Regions from separate parts of the Streptomyces sp. NPDC002911 genome, predicted to be linked through region 2. Evidence: predicted binding sites of a transcription regulator. Region 2 holds the regulator's gene; the other holds the start of a gene.
The links. Region 2 encodes HspR, which represses chaperone genes until heat shock. Its sites were predicted from a motif close to TTGAGNNNNNNNNNCTCAA; they were not measured.
Positions count from the first base shown of each region.

Region 1: a site for HspR is predicted at 4,670-4,688, ahead of lon (endopeptidase La). Genes of this name have one in related genera too.

Region 1 is NZ_JBSFUO010000001.1:227,282-235,554, reverse strand. It holds gene ACWD04_RS01005 (multifunctional oxoglutarate decarboxylase/oxoglutarate dehydrogenase thiamine pyrophosphate-binding subunit/dihydrolipoyllysine-residue succinyltransferase subunit) at 1-1,452, opposite strand, end outside; gene ACWD04_RS01000 (HAMP domain-containing sensor histidine kinase) at 1,712-2,788, opposite strand; gene ACWD04_RS00995 (response regulator transcription factor) at 2,785-3,522, opposite strand; gene ACWD04_RS00990 (spermidine synthase) at 3,755-4,438, opposite strand; gene lon (endopeptidase La) at 4,711-7,146, shown strand; gene ACWD04_RS00980 (MarR family winged helix-turn-helix transcriptional regulator) at 7,348-7,845, shown strand; gene ACWD04_RS00975 (protein phosphatase 2C domain-containing protein) at 7,896-8,273, opposite strand, start outside.
Region 2 is NZ_JBSFUO010000011.1:16,622-24,894, forward strand. It holds gene ACWD04_RS18555 (sugar transferase) at 1-62, opposite strand, end outside; gene dnaK (molecular chaperone DnaK) at 357-2,204, shown strand; gene grpE (nucleotide exchange factor GrpE) at 2,201-2,854, shown strand; gene dnaJ (molecular chaperone DnaJ) at 2,948-4,138, shown strand; gene ACWD04_RS18575 (heat shock protein transcriptional repressor HspR) at 4,140-4,586, shown strand; gene ACWD04_RS18580 (LuxR C-terminal-related transcriptional regulator) at 4,640-5,650, opposite strand; gene ACWD04_RS18585 (helix-turn-helix transcriptional regulator) at 5,839-6,849, opposite strand; gene ACWD04_RS18590 (hypothetical protein) at 6,951-7,271, shown strand; gene ACWD04_RS18595 (Rieske (2Fe-2S) protein) at 7,268-7,588, shown strand; gene ACWD04_RS18600 (pyridoxamine 5'-phosphate oxidase family protein) at 7,732-8,133, opposite strand; gene clpB (ATP-dependent chaperone ClpB) at 8,269-8,273, shown strand, end outside.

The DNA.
Region 1 (8,273 bases), on a different contig from region 2:
GAAACCGCCGACCGCGAAGTCCCGCTCCAGGTCCCACAGGGTGAGGCCGTGCTCGGTGATGTCCAGGTCGGGGTGCTTGCGCTGGCGGTACTCCAGCGGGTCGGTGTCGGCCATGACGTGGCCGCGGACCCGGTAGGAGTGGATCAGCTCGAAGACCCGCGCGGCCTTGGTGACGTCGTCGTCGTGCGAGGCGTCGATGTCCTTGAGCCAGCGGACCGGCTCGTAGGGGATGCGCAGCGCCTTGAAGATCTCGTCGTAGAAGTCGTTCTCGCCGAGCAGCAGTTGGGCCAGGACACGGAGGAACTCGCCGGACGCCGCGCCCTGGATGACCCGGTGGTCGTACGTCGAGGTCAGGGTCATGACCTTCGAGATGCCCAGCTTGTTCAGGGTGTCCTGCGAGGTGCCCTGGAACTCCGCCGGGTAGTCCATCGCGCCGACGCCCATGATGAGGCCCTGTCCGGGCATCAGGCGGGGCACGGAGTGGACCGTGCCGATGCCGCCGGGGTTGGTCAGCGAGGCGGTGACCCCGGAGAAGTCGTCCATGCCGAGCTTGCCGACACGGGCCCGGCGGACGATGTCCTCGTACGCCTGCCAGAACTCGAAGAAGTTGAGCGTCTCGGCCTTCTTGATGGCCGCGACGACCAGCTGACGGTCGCCGTTCGGCTTCACCAGGTCGATGGCCAGACCGAGGTTGACGTGCTCGGGCTTGACCAGGGTCGGCTTGCCGTCCTTCACCGCGAAGGAGTAGTTCATCGACGGCATGGCCTTGAGGGCCTGCACCATCGCGTACCCGATGAGGTGCGTGAAGGAGATCTTCCCGCCGCGGGCCCGCTTCAGGTGGTTGTTGATGACGATGCGGTTGTCGAAGAGCAGCTTCACCGGCACGGCGCGGACCGACGTGGCCGTCGGCAGCTCCAGGGAGGCGTTCATGTTCTTCGCGACGGCGGCCGAGGGGCCGCGCAGCGTCACGAACTCCGGGCCTGCGGGGGCCTCGGCCGGGGCATCCGCCTTCGCGGGGGCCGGGGACGGGGCCGCCTTCGCCGGTGCGGCCTTCGCGGGCGCGGCCGGAGCCTTTGCCGGAGCGGGGGCAGCGGGCGCGGCCGGGGCAGCGGGGGGCGCGGCCGGGGCAGCGGGGGGCGCGGCCGGGGCCTGCGCCTCGGCCTGCGCCGGAGCGGTGTTGTTCACGGTGTTCGCAGCGGTGGCGGCCGGAGCCGGTGTCACCGCTCCCGCAGATGCGGGGACGGGCTTGTCCGCCGTGCCGGACGTACCCGGCTTGTAGTCGGCGAAGAAGTCCCACCAGGCGCGGTCGACCGAACTGGGGTCCTGGAGGTACTGCTGGTAGATCTCGTCGACTAGCCACTCATTGGGCCCGAAAGCGGCGGCCGGGTTGGACCCGGTGCCCGCTTCTTGATCGGTCGAGATGCTCGAGTTACTGGGGGACTGAGACGACACGGCGGCAACCGCCCTCTTCCGCTTCACAAGGTGATGGACAGCGGAAATCAAGGCTACGCCTCCCGAGCCGTTACGTGCAGGCCGGGCCGGTCTTCGTCGTGCACATCACATCGAAGGCCGGGTTTCGGCGCATGAAATGGCGGGAAACAAGCAAGGTTCCGCTGCCCTTCGGGTACGCGAGGCCAATGCTACGGCCCCCTGGACCGTATCTCTTTCCCGGACGGGAGGGAGAACGGGGTCCTCCACTTCGAACAGCGGGTCAACCGTGCATCGGTGCGATCCCCGGAAGAGTGACCTGGATATGGCAGCCGCGGGCGGATTCGGCCACCCCGATACGACCGCCGTGCAGATCCACCGCCCAGCGGGCGATCGCGAGCCCGAGCCCCGTGCCGCCGTCGCTGCCCGGACCGTGGGGGGACGGTGCCTGGCCGCGGTTGAAGCGCTCGAAGACCCGGTGACGCTCCGCCTCCGGAATGCCGGGGCCCTCGTCCATGACCTCCAGCTCCAGCGACTCGGGATACTTTCCACGCCGCGCCAGCACCGTGACCCGGCCGTGCGGAGGGCTGTGTTTGACGGCGTTGTCGACCAGATTGGCGACAACCTGGTGCAGGCGTTCCGCGTCCGCGTGCGCGGTCAGCTCGGGCGGCGATACATCGAGGTGCAGATGGACGTCGGTGCGGGAGTGGTTTCCGGAACCGGAGGAGAGCCGGCGCTGCGAGGAGGCGAGATTCGCTTCCTTCAGCACGCCCGACAGATACGGCCAGACCTCGAAGCGGCGCGCCTTGAGCGCCACCACGCCGTTGTCCAGCCGGGAGAGGTCCAGCAGGGTCTCCACCAGCCTGCCCAGGCGTTCGGTCTGTTTGAGGGCCGTACGCATCGTCTCGGGGTCCGCGGCGGACACCCCGTCCACCACGTTCTCCAGGACGGCTCTGAGCGCCGCGATCGGCGTACGCAGCTCATGGGACACGTTGGCCACCAGCTCCTTGCGGTGCCGGTCCTCCGCCTCCAGATCGTCCGCCATGCGGTTGATCGTCTGTGCCAGGTCGCCGAGCTCGTCACGCCGCCCGGCGCCGCTCACCCGTCTCGTGTAGTCGCCGTGCGAGATCGACCGTGCGACGGCGCGCATCTCGTCCAGCGGCGCGGTCAGTCCGTGTGCCACGAACTGGGTGATCAGCAGAGTGGCGATCACCGAGAAGACCGTGATGAACCGGAATTCGGTCCTGGTCCGCAGAGCGACGATCAGCAGTCCGGTCGTGATGAACACCGAGACCACGACGAGGGTGCCCAGCTTGGCCTTGATCGAGAAGGGCCGCAGTCCGGAGCCGGGCGGCGTCATGGCGCGGGTGTCTCCAGGGCGTAGCCGACGCCGTGCACGGTACGGATCCGCTCGGCGCCGATCTTCCGGCGCAGGGCCTTGATGTGGCTGTCGACCGTGCGGGTCCCGGAGGCATCCGCCCAGTCCCAGACCTCGGCCAGCAGCTGTTCCCGGGACAGAACCGCGCGCGGTGTGTTGGCCAGGCAGACCAGCAGGTCGAACTCGGTCGGGGTGAGGTGGACGTCGTCGGCGCGCACCCTGACACGGCGCTGCGCGTGGTCGATCTCCAGCTCGCCGAGGCGCAGGATGCCGCTGCGCGGCGTCACGGCGGCCAGTGCGGCCCGTTCGACCCGGCGCAGCAGGACGTGGACCCGCGCAGCCAGCTCCCGCATGGAGAAGGGCTTGGTCATGTAGTCGTCGGCGCCGACGCCGAGCCCGACCAGCATGTCGGTCTCGTCGTCCCGCGCGGTGAGCATCAGCACCGGCACGGGGCGCTGGGCCTGCACACGACGGCAGACCTCCAGACCGTCGAAGCCGGGAAGCATGATGTCGAGCACCATCAGGTCCGGCTGCCATGCCTCGGCCGCGTCCACGGCCGCCGGCCCGTCCAGCGCGGTCTGCACCAGAAAGCCCTCGGCCCGCAGACGGGCGGAAATGGCGTCGACGATTGTCGCGTCGTCCTCGACCACCAGCACCCGGCGCTGAGCCCCGGGGGTGGCCGCGACGCCGTTGTGGGTGGTGTGTGTCTGTTCCATCGCCCCGCCCCTGCCCGTTCCCACGGGGGCCATTCCCCCGGAGCACGGTTATCGCTTGTGGATTTTCGTCGGTGATCCCTTGTCCGGTCAGCAGCGTAAAGGCAGAGGACACCTCTCGGCTACGCAGGGTGTTGTCCGTCGTGAAGGTGTTACCGGCGGGAACGAGGCGGATCGGCGGACTTGTCCCGCCTGATCCGTGGCGGGGCCAGGTAAATGGGTACCGGGTGGGGGTTCAGTTGTCCCGTAGTGCGAGATGGACCACGTCCGGTACACCTCGGGCAACCGCTACTTCTTCGGTCCTTACTGCGTGGAATCCGGCATTCCGCATGGCCTGCTCGAAGTCGGAGGACGGCTGCGCGGACCATACGGCCAGGACCCCGCCGGGTGTCAGACGCGCGCGGCAGGCGGCGAGGCCGGCGGGTGAATAGAGGTTTCCGTTGTCCTGGGTGACGGTCCAGTCGGGGCCGTTGTCGATGTCCAGGCACAGTGCGTCGTAACGCTCCGTGGTCGTACGGAGATGGGCGACGAGGTCCGTACGCAGGATCTCGGTCCGCGGATCGGCGAGCGCCGCACCGGAGATGCGGCCGAGCGGTCCGTCGAGGTGCCAGTCCACGATGGCCTGCTCCCGTTCGACGACGGCGATCCTGCCCCAGCGCGGTTCGGTGGCGGCCCGCACCAGGGAGAACCCGACGCCGAGCCCGCCGATCAGTACCGACGGGTCCGGCCGTCCGACGGGCAGGGCGGCGAGCGCCGCGTCCACCAGGAGTCGCTCCGAGCGCCCGTCGGAGGTGTCCATCAGGAAGCAGCCGTTGGCGATGATCTCGAACGCGGCGCCGCGTTCGCGCAGGACGACTTCGCCGAACGGTCCTTCGCGCCGGTCGAGGACGACGGGGCGGGGGGCATCTGTGGCGGGCATGGGCGCGGTCTCCGGCGTGTGGCGGGGTGGGCCTTGTCGTGGCCGCCCAGTTTCGCCCACCACCGGGCCTTCGGTACACCCGATTTCCGCGTCCCGGCTCTCCGGGCCGGTCGCGCCGGGAATGGCTGTGTGCCGTGGAGCGCTGGTGTGGAGGCGTGGCCCGTGCGGCCCGGATCCGGGTGATCGCTATGAGCGAACAGGGCGTGGGGAACATTCGAGCGCTCATGAGCATTGAGTCCACATAGCTCAACTTGCCTGCCGAAGGGGAGATCATGACTGCTGAGTCCAATGCGTCCGAGGCGTTCACGCCGGTCGACCTGCCCGTGCTGCCGCTCGACGACGAGGTCGTACTGCCCGGCATGGTCGTGCCGCTCGACCTGTCGGACGCGGAAGTGCGCGCCGCCGTGGAGGCCGCCCAGGCCGTCGCGCGAACCGGGGGCGGCAAGCCCGAGGTCCTGCTCGTGCCGCGTATCGACGGGAATTACACCGGGACCGGTGTCCTGGGCACCGTCGAGCAGGTGGGACGGCTGTCGGACGGGGACCCGGGCGCACTCATCAGGGCCCGGGACCGGGTGCGGATCGGTGCCGGGACGAGCGGTCCCGGGAGCGCGCTGTGGGTGGAGGGCACCCGGATCGACGTATCGGTACCCGACCCGCTGCCCGGTTCCGCGGCCGAGCTCGCCAGGGAGTACAAGGCCCTCGCCACCAGCTGGCTGAAGAAGCGTGGCGCCTGGCAGGTCGTGGACAGGGTGCAGCAGATCGAGGACATCTCGGCGCTCGCCGACAACTCCGGGTACTCGCCCTTCCTCACCACCGCCCAGAAGGTCCAGCTGCTGGAGACCGCCGACGCGGTCGCCCGTCTGAAGCTGGCCATCCAGTGGCTCGGCGAGCACCTCGCCGAGCAGGACGTCGCCGAGTCCATCGCCAAGGACGTCCAGGAGGGTGTCGACAAGCAGCAGCGCGAATTCCTCCTGAGGCGCCAGCTCGACGCCGTACGCAAGGAGCTCTCCGAGCTCAACGGTGAAGCCGGCTCCGGCGACGAGTCCGACGACTACCGGGCGCGCGTCGAAGCCGCCGATCTTCCGGAGCACGTCCGTGCGGCCGCCCTCAAGGAGGTCGAGAAGCTGGAGCGGTCCTCCGACCAGAGCCCCGAGGGCTCCTGGATCCGCACCTGGCTGGACACCGTCCTGGAACTGCCGTGGACCCAACGGACCGAGGACGCGTACGACATCAAGGGCGCCCGGGAGATCCTCGACGCGGAGCACGCCGGCCTGCAGGACGTGAAGGAGCGCATCACCGAGTACCTCGCGGTGCGCAAGCGGCGTGCCGACCGCGGGCTCGGTGTGGTCGGTGGCCGCCGCGGCGGCGCGGTGCTGGCACTCGTCGGTCCGCCCGGAGTCGGGAAGACCTCGCTCGGCGAAAGCGTCGCGCACGCCATGGGGCGCAAGTTCGTCCGGGTCGCGCTCGGCGGGGTCCGGGACGAGGCCGAGATCCGGGGCCACCGGCGCACGTACGTCGGCGCGCTCCCCGGGCGCATCGTCCGGGCCGTCAAGGAGGCCGGTTCGATGAACCCGGTCGTCCTGCTCGACGAGATCGACAAGGTCGGCTCCGACTTCCGGGGCGACCCGGCGGCCGCCCTGCTGGAGGTGCTCGACCCGGCTCAGAATCACACCTTCCGCGACCACTACCTGGAGGTCGAACTCGACCTCAGCGACGTCGTGTTCCTGGCCACGGCGAACGTCCTCGAATCCATTCCGGAGGCTCTGCTCGACCGCATGGAGCTGGTCACGCTGGACGGGTACACGGAGGACGAGAAGGTCGTCATCGCCCGTGACCACCTGCTCCCGCGCCAGCTGGAGCGGGCCGGTCTGAAGGAGGACGAGGTCGGCCTGGACGAGTCGGCGCTGCGCAAGCTGGCCGGGGAGTACACCCGGGAGGCCGGGGTGCGGAACCTGGAGCGGGCCGTCGCACGGCTGCTCCGCAAGGTCGCGGCTCAGCACGAACTCGGGGAACGTGAACTGCCGTTCACGGTTGCCGAGGACGACCTGCGGGGTCTGATCGGCCGACCGCACCACGTGCCCGAGTCCGCCCAGGTCCCGGCCGAACGCCGCACCGCGGTGCCGGGTGTGGCCACGGGGCTCGCGGTGACCGGAGCGGGTGGAGACGTGCTCTTCGTGGAGGCGTCGCTGGCCGACCCGGAGACCGGGGCCTCCGGGCTGACCCTGACCGGTCAGCTGGGTGACGTCATGAAGGAGTCCGCGCAGATCGCCCTGAGCTTCCTGCGCTCGCACGGCGCGGAGCTGGAGCTTCCGGTCGCGGACCTCAAGGACCGTGGCGCGCACATCCACTTCCCCGCGGGTGCGGTCCCCAAGGACGGTCCGAGCGCGGGCATCACGATGACGACGGCGCTGGCCTCCCTGCTCTCGGGGCGGCTCGTCCGGACGGATGTGGCCATGACCGGTGAGGTGTCGCTGACCGGACGGGTGCTCCCGATCGGCGGCCTGAAGCAGAAGCTGCTGGCCGCGCACCGGGCCGGCATCACCACCGTGGTGATCCCCAAGCGCAACGAGGCCGACCTGGACGACGTACCGGCCGAGGTCCTCGACACCTTGGAGGTCCACCCGGTGACCGATGTCCGCCAGGTGCTGGAGATCGCGCTCGCCCCGGCCGCCGCCAGGGCGCAGGACAGGATCCCGGCCGCCGCGTAGGCGTCACGGCGTGACGGGCGTGGCACCACGCCGACGGCCGGTAGGAACGGCCCGTCCTCCACGCGGAGGGCGGGCCGTTCCGCGGGACACTCCCGCGGCGCGGGCGGAGTCTGGCCGCTGCCGGAGGTCTACGCCTGCGAAATACTGGCCCGGCTGCGGCGATGGCCGGAGTCGAGAGCAGTTTCAGCGGCGGGAAAGTGTATGAGGGGTGCTGACGTGCACGGGAGCGGAAGCGGCGGTGAACCCGGTGCAGCGGCCGGAAGTGGTGTGGACCATGAGTTCCTCGCCCTGGAGCGGGAGTTGGCGGTCTTCCTGCGCCGGGCGCGGGCCAATTCGGGGGAGATGGCACGCGAGGTCCATCCGGATCTGGAAGCCGCGGCCTACGGGCTTCTCGTGCGGCTGGAGTCGGCGGGGCGGCAGCGGGCCACGGATCTCGCCGCCTACATCGGGGTGGGCAAGGCGACCATGAGCCGCCAGCTGCGAGCCCTGGAAGGGCTCGGCCTGGTGGCACGGGAGACCGACCCGGCGGACGGCCGCGCCTCGCTCGTCCACCTCACGGAGGAGGGCCTCGCGCGCTTCCGCAGCGTCCGCGACGCCCGCCGCGGCCGATACGCCCGCAAGCTCGCGGGCTGGGACCGGGCCGAGATCGCGGAACTGGCGCGACTGCTGCACCACCTGAACGAGCGGGCCGAGGGGTGAGTCGCTCCGCCGTGACGCCGTGCTCCGACGGCGGCCGGGCGGGGCGGGAGTCAGAGTTCCACGAGAACCGCTGTCGCGTCGTCGTGCGTCTTGCCGCGGCGCAGGTACACGCGGTCGGTGTCGGCCCGCTCCAGCTCCCTGACCCGGTCGATCAGACCCTGCGGCCCCTCCTTGCGCAGCAGGCCGAGGGCGGCCGTCCAGTCGCCCTCCCGGAACTTCTCCGTCCAGCGGCTGGCGCCGTCGGTCAGGGCCGCCAGCGCCCGGACCTCCGCCTGCGGGGTCTCGCCGGTCACCGCGCGTGACGACACCGAGGGGTCCGCGGCCGCCGTGAAGAAGCCGCCCTCCTTGTTCCGTACATGTGCGTCCGCGATCTCCGCAGAGGCGAGCGAGCCCGGCGGCAGCCGGTCGATACGGTCGTCGAGCAGCGG
Region 2 (8,273 bases):
GCCGCCGCCGACACGGCGGCATGCCGTGTCCTTCGTGCCGCACTCTGCTTCACGTTCCGCATTGCACCTGCCTGGGCTCGGTGACGTGACGGTATGACCGTCTCGACGCATTTTGTGACAGAACGATCCCACGGTGCGATGGTGGGGGTGCGTGTGCGACGTGCGGCGCATGCCGGGTGTCGCGGATCGCGGAAGTCCCGGCAGGTCTTCGTCGCGGCCTGAACTTTGAAAACGCCTGTTCAGCGCCCTTGTGAGCACATAAGTTGAGCGTAAGTGGCTCAGGTCCTTTGACTCCAGGGTGGGTGTCATGCATCCTTGAGCCAGATCCACTCAAGTAGTCAGTTGGAGGAATTGAAATGGCACGTGCGGTCGGCATCGACCTGGGCACGACTAACTCCGTCGTCAGCGTTCTCGAAGGCGGCGAGCCCACCGTCATCACCAACGCCGAAGGCGCCAGGACCACGCCGTCCGTCGTCGCCTTCGCGAAGAACGGCGAGGTGCTCGTCGGCGAGGTCGCCAAGCGCCAGGCGGTCACGAACGTCGACAGGACGATCCGTTCGGTCAAGCGCCACATGGGCACTGACTGGAAGATCGACCTCGACGGGAAGAGCTTCAACCCGCAGCAGATGAGTGCCTTCATCCTGCAGAAGCTGAAGCGCGACGCCGAGGCGTACCTGGGCGAGAAGGTCGCCGACGCGGTGATCACCGTTCCGGCGTACTTCAACGACTCGGAGCGCCAGGCGACCAAGGAGGCCGGCGAGATCGCGGGCCTGAACGTCCTTCGTATCGTCAACGAGCCCACCGCGGCCGCGCTGGCGTACGGGCTCGACAAGGACGACCAGACGATCCTCGTCTTCGACCTCGGTGGCGGCACCTTCGACGTGTCCCTCCTGGAGATCGGCGACGGCGTCGTCGAGGTGAAGGCCACCAACGGTGACAACCACCTCGGTGGTGACGACTGGGACCAGCGGGTCGTCGACTACCTGGTGAAGCAGTTCGCCAACGGGCACGGCGTGGACCTGTCCAAGGACAAGATGGCTCTCCAGCGTCTCCGTGAGGCCGCGGAGAAGGCGAAGATCGAGCTCTCGTCCTCGACCGAGACCACGATCAACCTGCCCTACATCACGGCATCCGCCGAGGGCCCGCTGCACCTGGACGAGAAGCTCACGCGCTCTCAGTTCCAGCAGCTGACCGCGGACCTCCTGGACCGCTGCAAGAACCCGTTCCACAACGTCATCAAGGACGCGGGCATCCAGCTCTCCGAGATCGACCACGTCGTTCTCGTCGGTGGCTCGACCCGTATGCCGGCCGTCGCCGAGCTCGTCAAGGAGCTCACGGGCGGTCAGGACGCCAACAAGGGTGTGAACCCGGACGAGGTCGTCGCCATCGGCGCCTCGCTCCAGGCCGGTGTCCTCAAGGGTGAGGTCAAGGACGTCCTGCTCCTCGACGTGACCCCGCTGTCCCTCGGCATCGAGACCAAGGGAGGGATCATGACGAAGCTCATCGAGCGCAACACCACGATCCCGACCAAGCGCTCCGAGATCTTCACGACGGCCGAGGACAACCAGCCGTCCGTGCAGATCCAGGTCTACCAGGGCGAGCGCGAGATCGCGGCGTACAACAAGAAGCTCGGGATGTTCGAGCTCACCGGTCTGCCGCCGGCCCCGCGCGGTGTGCCGCAGATCGAGGTCGCGTTCGACATCGACGCCAACGGCATCATGCACGTCGCTGCCAAGGACCTCGGCACCGGCAAGGAGCAGAAGATGACCGTCACCGGTGGCTCCTCGCTGCCGAAGGACGAAGTCAACCGGATGCGCGAAGAGGCCGAGCAGTACGCCGACGAGGACCACCGCCGTCGCGAGGCCGCCGAGTCCCGCAACCAGGGCGAGCAGCTCGTCTACCAGACGGAGAAGTTCCTCAAGGACAACGAGGACAAGGTCCCCGGCGACGTCAGGACGGAGGTGGAGACCGCGCTCACCGAGCTGAAGGAGAAGCTCAAGGGCGAGGACACCGCCGAGATCCGTACCGCCACCGAGAAGGTCGCGGCCGTCTCCCAGAAGCTCGGCCAGGCGATGTACGCCAACGCCGAGAGCGCGGCGCCGGGCGCCGAGGCGCCGGGTAACGGTCAGACCAAGGCCGACGACGACGTCGTCGACGCCGAGATCGTGGACGACGAGAAGGACACGAAGGGCGGTGCGGCGTGACCGAGGAGACTCCGGGCTTCGACGAGAAGCCTGACGTCCCCTCCGGCGCCGATGCCGACGACGCCGAGCCGAAGGCCGCCACCGCCTCCGAGGAGGAGGCGGCGTCGGCCCCGGCCGGGGACGTACAGCAGACAGCGGCTCTGACGGCACAGCTGGACCAGGTCCGTACCGCGCTCAGCGAGCGCACGGGCGACCTCCAGCGGCTCCAGGCCGAGTACCAGAACTACCGTCGCCGCGTCGAGCGCGACCGGGTCACGGTCAAGGAGGTCGCGGCCGCGGGCCTGCTGTCCGAGCTCCTGCCCGTGCTCGACGACGTCGGCCGGGCACGGGAGCACGGCGAGCTCGTCGGCGGCTTCAAGTCGGTGGCCGAATCCCTGGAGATGGTCGTCGCGAAGCTGGGCCTCCAGCAGTTCGGCAAGGAGGGCGAGCCCTTCGACCCGACGATCCACGAGGCCCTGATGCACTCGTACGCGCCGGACGTCACCGAGACGACCTGCGTGGCGATCCTGCAGCCCGGGTACCGCATCGGGGAGCGCACCATCCGCCCCGCGCGGGTGGCCGTGGCCGAGCCGCAGCCGGGCGCCACGCCCGCGGCGGCGAAGGAAGAGAAGGCAGACGACGAGGAGAGCGGTGGCACCGAAGAGGTCTGACATTCCGTCCGACCACTGCGGTGAACACCCACGGGGCGTGCGGCCGGCCACAGGGCCGGCCGCACGGCCTGTCGTCCGGAAGGAGGGACGTCGATGAGCACGAAGGACTTCGTCGAGAAGGACTACTACAAGGTTCTCGGCGTCCCCAAGGACGCCACCGACGCCGAGGTCAAGAAGGCGTACCGGAAACTCGCCCGCGAGAACCACCCGGACGCCAACAAGGGTGACGCCAAGGCCGAGGAGCGCTTCAAGGAGATCTCAGAGGCGAACGACATCCTCGGTGATCCCAAGAAGCGCAAGGAGTACGACGAGGCGCGCGCCCTCTTCGGCAGCGGAGGCTTCCGAGCGGGCCCCGGCGGTGCGGGCGGCAACTTCAACTTCGACCTGGGCGACCTCTTCGGGGGCGCCCCGGGCAGCGGCCAGAGTCCGGGCGCCGGCGGCTTCGGCGGAGGCGGCGGCGGTCTGGGCGATGTCTTCGGCGGACTGTTCAACCGCGGCGGCGCGGGCACACGGGTCCAGCCGAAGCGCGGCCAGGACATCGAGTCCGAGGTGACGCTCAGCTTCACCGAGGCGGTCGACGGGGCCACGGTCCCGCTGCGGATGTCCAGCCAGGCTCCCTGCAAGGCGTGTTCGGGCACCGGCGACAAGAACGGCACCCCGAGGGTCTGTCCGACCTGCGTCGGCACCGGCCAGGTGTCGCGCGGCACCGGCGGCGGATTCTCGCTGACCGATCCCTGCGTGGACTGCAAGGGCAGGGGCCTCATCGCCCAGGACCCCTGCGACGTCTGCAAGGGCAGCGGCCGGGCGAAGTCGGCCCGCACGATGCAGGTCAGGATCCCCGCAGGGGTGCTGGACGGCCAGCGGATCCGGCTGCGCGGCAAGGGCGGCCCGGGCGAGCGCGGCGGCCCGGCCGGCGACCTCTACGTCGTCGTCCATGTCGACGCCCACCCGGTCTTCGGCCGCAAGGGCGACAATCTCACCGTCACCGTGCCCGTCACCTTCCCGGAGGCGGCGCTCGGCGGCGAGGTGAAGGTCCCCACGCTCGGCGGTCCTCCGGTCACCCTGAAACTTCCGCCCGGCACGTCCAACGGACGTACGATGCGGGCCCGGGGCAAGGGCGCCGTTCGCAAGGACGGCACTCGGGGTGACCTCCTGGTCACCGTGGAGGTGTTCGTACCCACGGACCTCGGCGCGGACGCCCAGGACGCGCTGGAGGCCTACCGGAAGGCGACCGCGGGGGAGGACCCGCGGGCGGAGCTGTTCCAGGCTGCGAAGGGAGCTTGAGATGGACGGCCGTCGACGCAATCCGTACCAGCTGACCGACGAATCACCGGTCTACGTGATCTCGATTGCGGCCCAGCTCTCGGGCCTGCACCCGCAGACACTGCGCCAGTACGACCGCCTCGGCCTGGTCTCGCCCGACCGTACGGCCGGGCGCGGCCGGCGCTATTCGGCACGTGACATCGAACTGCTGCGCACCGTGCAGCAGTTGTCACAGGACGAGGGCATCAACCTCGCGGGAATCAAGCGCATCATCGAGTTGGAGAACCAGGTCGCCGCGCTCCAGCAGCACGTCGCCGAGCTCTCGGCAGCGGTGGACGGCGCGGCCGTGGCCATGCAGCAGCGCGAGGCCCAGGTGCACGCTTCCTACCGTCGGGACCTCGTGCCGTACCAGGACGTACAGCAGACCAGCGCACTGGTGGTCTGGCGGCCCAAGCGGCCGAAGGACTGAGGCGTTCCGCCCGCTGTCGGTGTCCGCAGTCCGTCGCGGCCCGCTCCCGGAGTTCAGGCTCCGGGGGCGGGCCGTTGCTCTGCCGCCCCGGTGCCACCGTCGGCGATGCCCGACCGCACCAGGAGCGCTCCGAGGTGGGTGCGGCTGTGGGCGCCGAGCGTCTGCGTGAGCTTGGAGATGTGGGAGCGGCAGGTACGGACGCTGATGCCCAGCTTCCGGGCCACGACGTCGTCGACGTGACCCTCGACCAGCAGGCGGGCGATGCTCTGCTGGACGGCCGTGACCTGGGCGCCGGGCGCGGCCGAGGGCAGTTGCTGCGCGAAGGGGACGGCCTGGGCCCAGAGCACCTCGTAGACCTGCACGAGGTAGGCGACCAGGGCGGGATGGCGGAGTTGCAGTGCCGTGGCTCGATCCGGCGTCGCGGGGATGAACGCGACGTCGCGGTCGAAGATGATCAGCCTTTCCACCGTCTGCTCGGTGGTCCGCACCTGCAGGTGGTCGGTGGATATCTGGCCCAGGTAGTCCCTGATGTTGGTGCTGTAGCGGGCCGGGTGCTGGTAGATGTGCCGGAGCCGGGCGCCGTGCCCGATGGCGGCCCTGGCGTTGGCGATCGCCCACCGCATCCCGTTCAGCGGCCGGTTGCTTCCCGGCTGGGCGGTGAGGACCTGTTCGGTGGCGGAGGCACTCGCCTCGCGCAGAGCCGCCTCGATCGCGGGCCGCCCTTCGAGCACCGTGATCGCCAGGTCGGGGTCGGCGCTGGCGACACCGGCCAGGGGCGCCAGCGATCGGCTGAGCGCGGCGGCGAGCTGCACGCGCTCGTCCAGCTCGCGGGTGAGGGGCTGGAGCAGGTGGGCCAGGGCGGCGGACGGGGGCACGGGACGCATATATGTGTCGTCCCGCGGATCGGGGTGCACGACGGCCATGTCGATCAGACACGGCACCGCGGCGAGCGCGGCCCTGGGGATACGCCCGGCGCGCACCGCCTCCTCGTACAGCCGGACGGCCGGGGCGCAGAGTGTCCTCGAACCGTGCGGATGCGCTTGGTTTGCCTCATCCGTGGTGATTTGGTGACCCCTCACTTTGTGCAGTGCAACAAGATGACGGTGGTGGAAGCTCGGCGGTGGGGGGAGTGTGGGTGGTGTTGCGGGGGTCGCCGATCTTCCCCTTCGGTGTGGGGCGTGGCCGCGCTCCCTTCCGTTGCGCGACTGCGCCTGCCGGCCCGGGGGTGGGGATGTCCGGGGAAACCGTCAGGTCAGGAGTCCTGGTCCAGGATTCCTGACCTGGCGATGAGGTAGCCGAGTTGGGCGCGGCTGGTGCTGCCGAGTGTGGCGGACAGCTTGGCGACGTGCGCCCGGCAGGTGCGGACGTTCATGCCGAGACGGCGGGCTATGGAATCGTCCACGTGTCCCTCGACGAGGAGTTGGGCTATGGAACGCTGAACACCGCTGATGCCCTTGGGCGGTGGATCGTACCGGACCTCCCCGAGCAGCGGTGACGCGCGGCTCCAGAGCTGTTCGAAGACCTTCACCAGGTAGTTGACCAGGCCCGGGTGCCGGAGTTCGAGGGCGACCCCGTCGTCGTTCTGGGCGGGGATGAAGGCCACGGTCCGGTCGAAGACGAGGAGGCGCTCGATGAGTTCCTCCAGGGTGCGGATCTCCACCTTGTCCTGGGACAGGCGCGCCGCGTAGGCGAGTGTCCCCTGGCTGTGCCGGACGGTGTGCTGGTAGAGCGTGCGCATGCTGACGCCCCGGTCGACCACCGACAGGGCGCGTTCCAGGCCTTCGCTGAGGCGGTCCTCGCCGCGGTCTCCACCCGGCTGGACGGTGAGTACCTCCGTGCGGCACTCGGCGGTGGCCAGGTCGAGTGCGGCGTTGATCCTGTTGACACCCTCCAGCACCGTGATGGCGTGGGTGGTCGGCGGGTCCTGGGCGCTGATGTCCATGAAGGGCTCGAAGGACTCGGTCAGCGCGACGGAACGCCGCCTGCGTTCCTTGATCTCGCGCTCTATGGGATGCAGGCGCTGGGCCAGGGCCGCGGACGGAGGAACCGGGCGGAGCCAGGCCGTGTCGTCCGGATCCGGGTGCAGGAGCGCGAAATCCATCAGGCAGGGGGCCGGGTCGACTTCGGCGCGGGAGATCCGACCGGAACGAAGAGCGCTGGCATAGAGACGTTTTCCCTCGTCGCACAGCTCGGTGACCCCGTGGGGATGTGTCCCTGTTGCGTCGCTTGTACCCATATCTCCACCCCCCAGGTTCCTGAACATGCAGGAACATGATGCATCGTCCTGGTGGCGTTGTGTGGCCCGGGTGAGACATCGTCGTGGATGCGGGGGAGAGGAATCCACAAGTGAGGACGAAGCCGACTATGGATAAGCGAAAGCTTCGCTCAGTGCTTGCCGCCGCTTTCGTCGCGGCCCTGGGCTTCGGCGTGGCAGGCGGCCTGGCCGGCGGCGCGTCCGGGCCCGGTCAGGTCAGCTGGTCGGAGCAGGCGTCTGCTCCGGGTGAGATCAGCTGGGGTATGCCCGCGTCCGATCCGGGTGAGATCAGCTGGGGTGTGCCTGCGTCCGATCCGGGTGAGATCAGCTGGGGTGTGCCCGTGTCCGGTGAGATCAGCTGGTCCGTGGAAGCGGTCGCTGCTTCCGGCGAGATCAGCTGGAGCGCGCCGGCAGGCGTAGCGAGCGCATGACCACGCCCCCGGACGACCGCACCTTCCGGCGGGAGATGGCCACGGCCTATCGGTCAGGGTGGCATTTCATCGATCTGCTCACGGCACTTACCCGCCAGGGCGATTCGTTGATGGTCACCCTGTTCGGAGAGCCGATTCTGGTCGTGATGGAAACGGATGACGATATTCGTGCCTATCGCTGTCTTCGCCGGCCTCGCGGAGCGCCACAACCTGTTCGCTGTGCCGTGAGGTACGGCATGATTTTCGTGAATCTCGATCAGCGCGACCACGAGCTGTTCGAACAAGAAGCCATTTCCGCCACCCCCCGCAGTGCCTGAACGATTCCCCCGTCGTTCCATATCGTTCCGGCACTTCCCCCACACAGCGGCGCCATCGTGACCTGAACACGATGGCGCCGTTGTGCTGCCCGGAAACAGCTTGAATTGCTCAGCCCTCAGCCCTCAGTCCCAGTCCTCAGCCCTCAGGCCTTTCCGAGAGCCCTGTCGACGGCGATCTCGATGACGATGCGCTCGGGGTTGTGCCGCGGGGTGCGCTCGTAGCGCTCCGCGTAGCGGCGTACCGCGTCCTGGACCTCGTCGGGCTCCGTACGGACCACCGCCCGGCCCTCCAGGGTCGCCCAGCGGCGCCCCTGCATCTGGCAGACCGCGACCCGTGCCCCTTCCGGGCCCGCCGCCAGGACATGGGCGGCTTTTCGTGTGTTCCTGCCGGTGATGACGCGGGCGGTGCGCGTCTCCGGGTCGTACGTCACCCCCACGGGTACCACATGCGGTGTGCCGTCAGGGCGGAGTGTGGTCAAGGTGCACACATGGCGTTCCCGCCAGAAGGCGAGGTACTCGGGGCCGGGGTCGCGTACGTCAGGCATGGGGCCAGCCTAGATCCAGGGTGGCCCGGGTTCCGAGGTGGCACCGTTTCAGCCTTGAGTGGAATAGACTCAACTTTGTACCCGTTGTCAGGGTCAAAGTCCGTGAAGTACCAGCACGAGGAGGAGACAGCGCCCGTGGA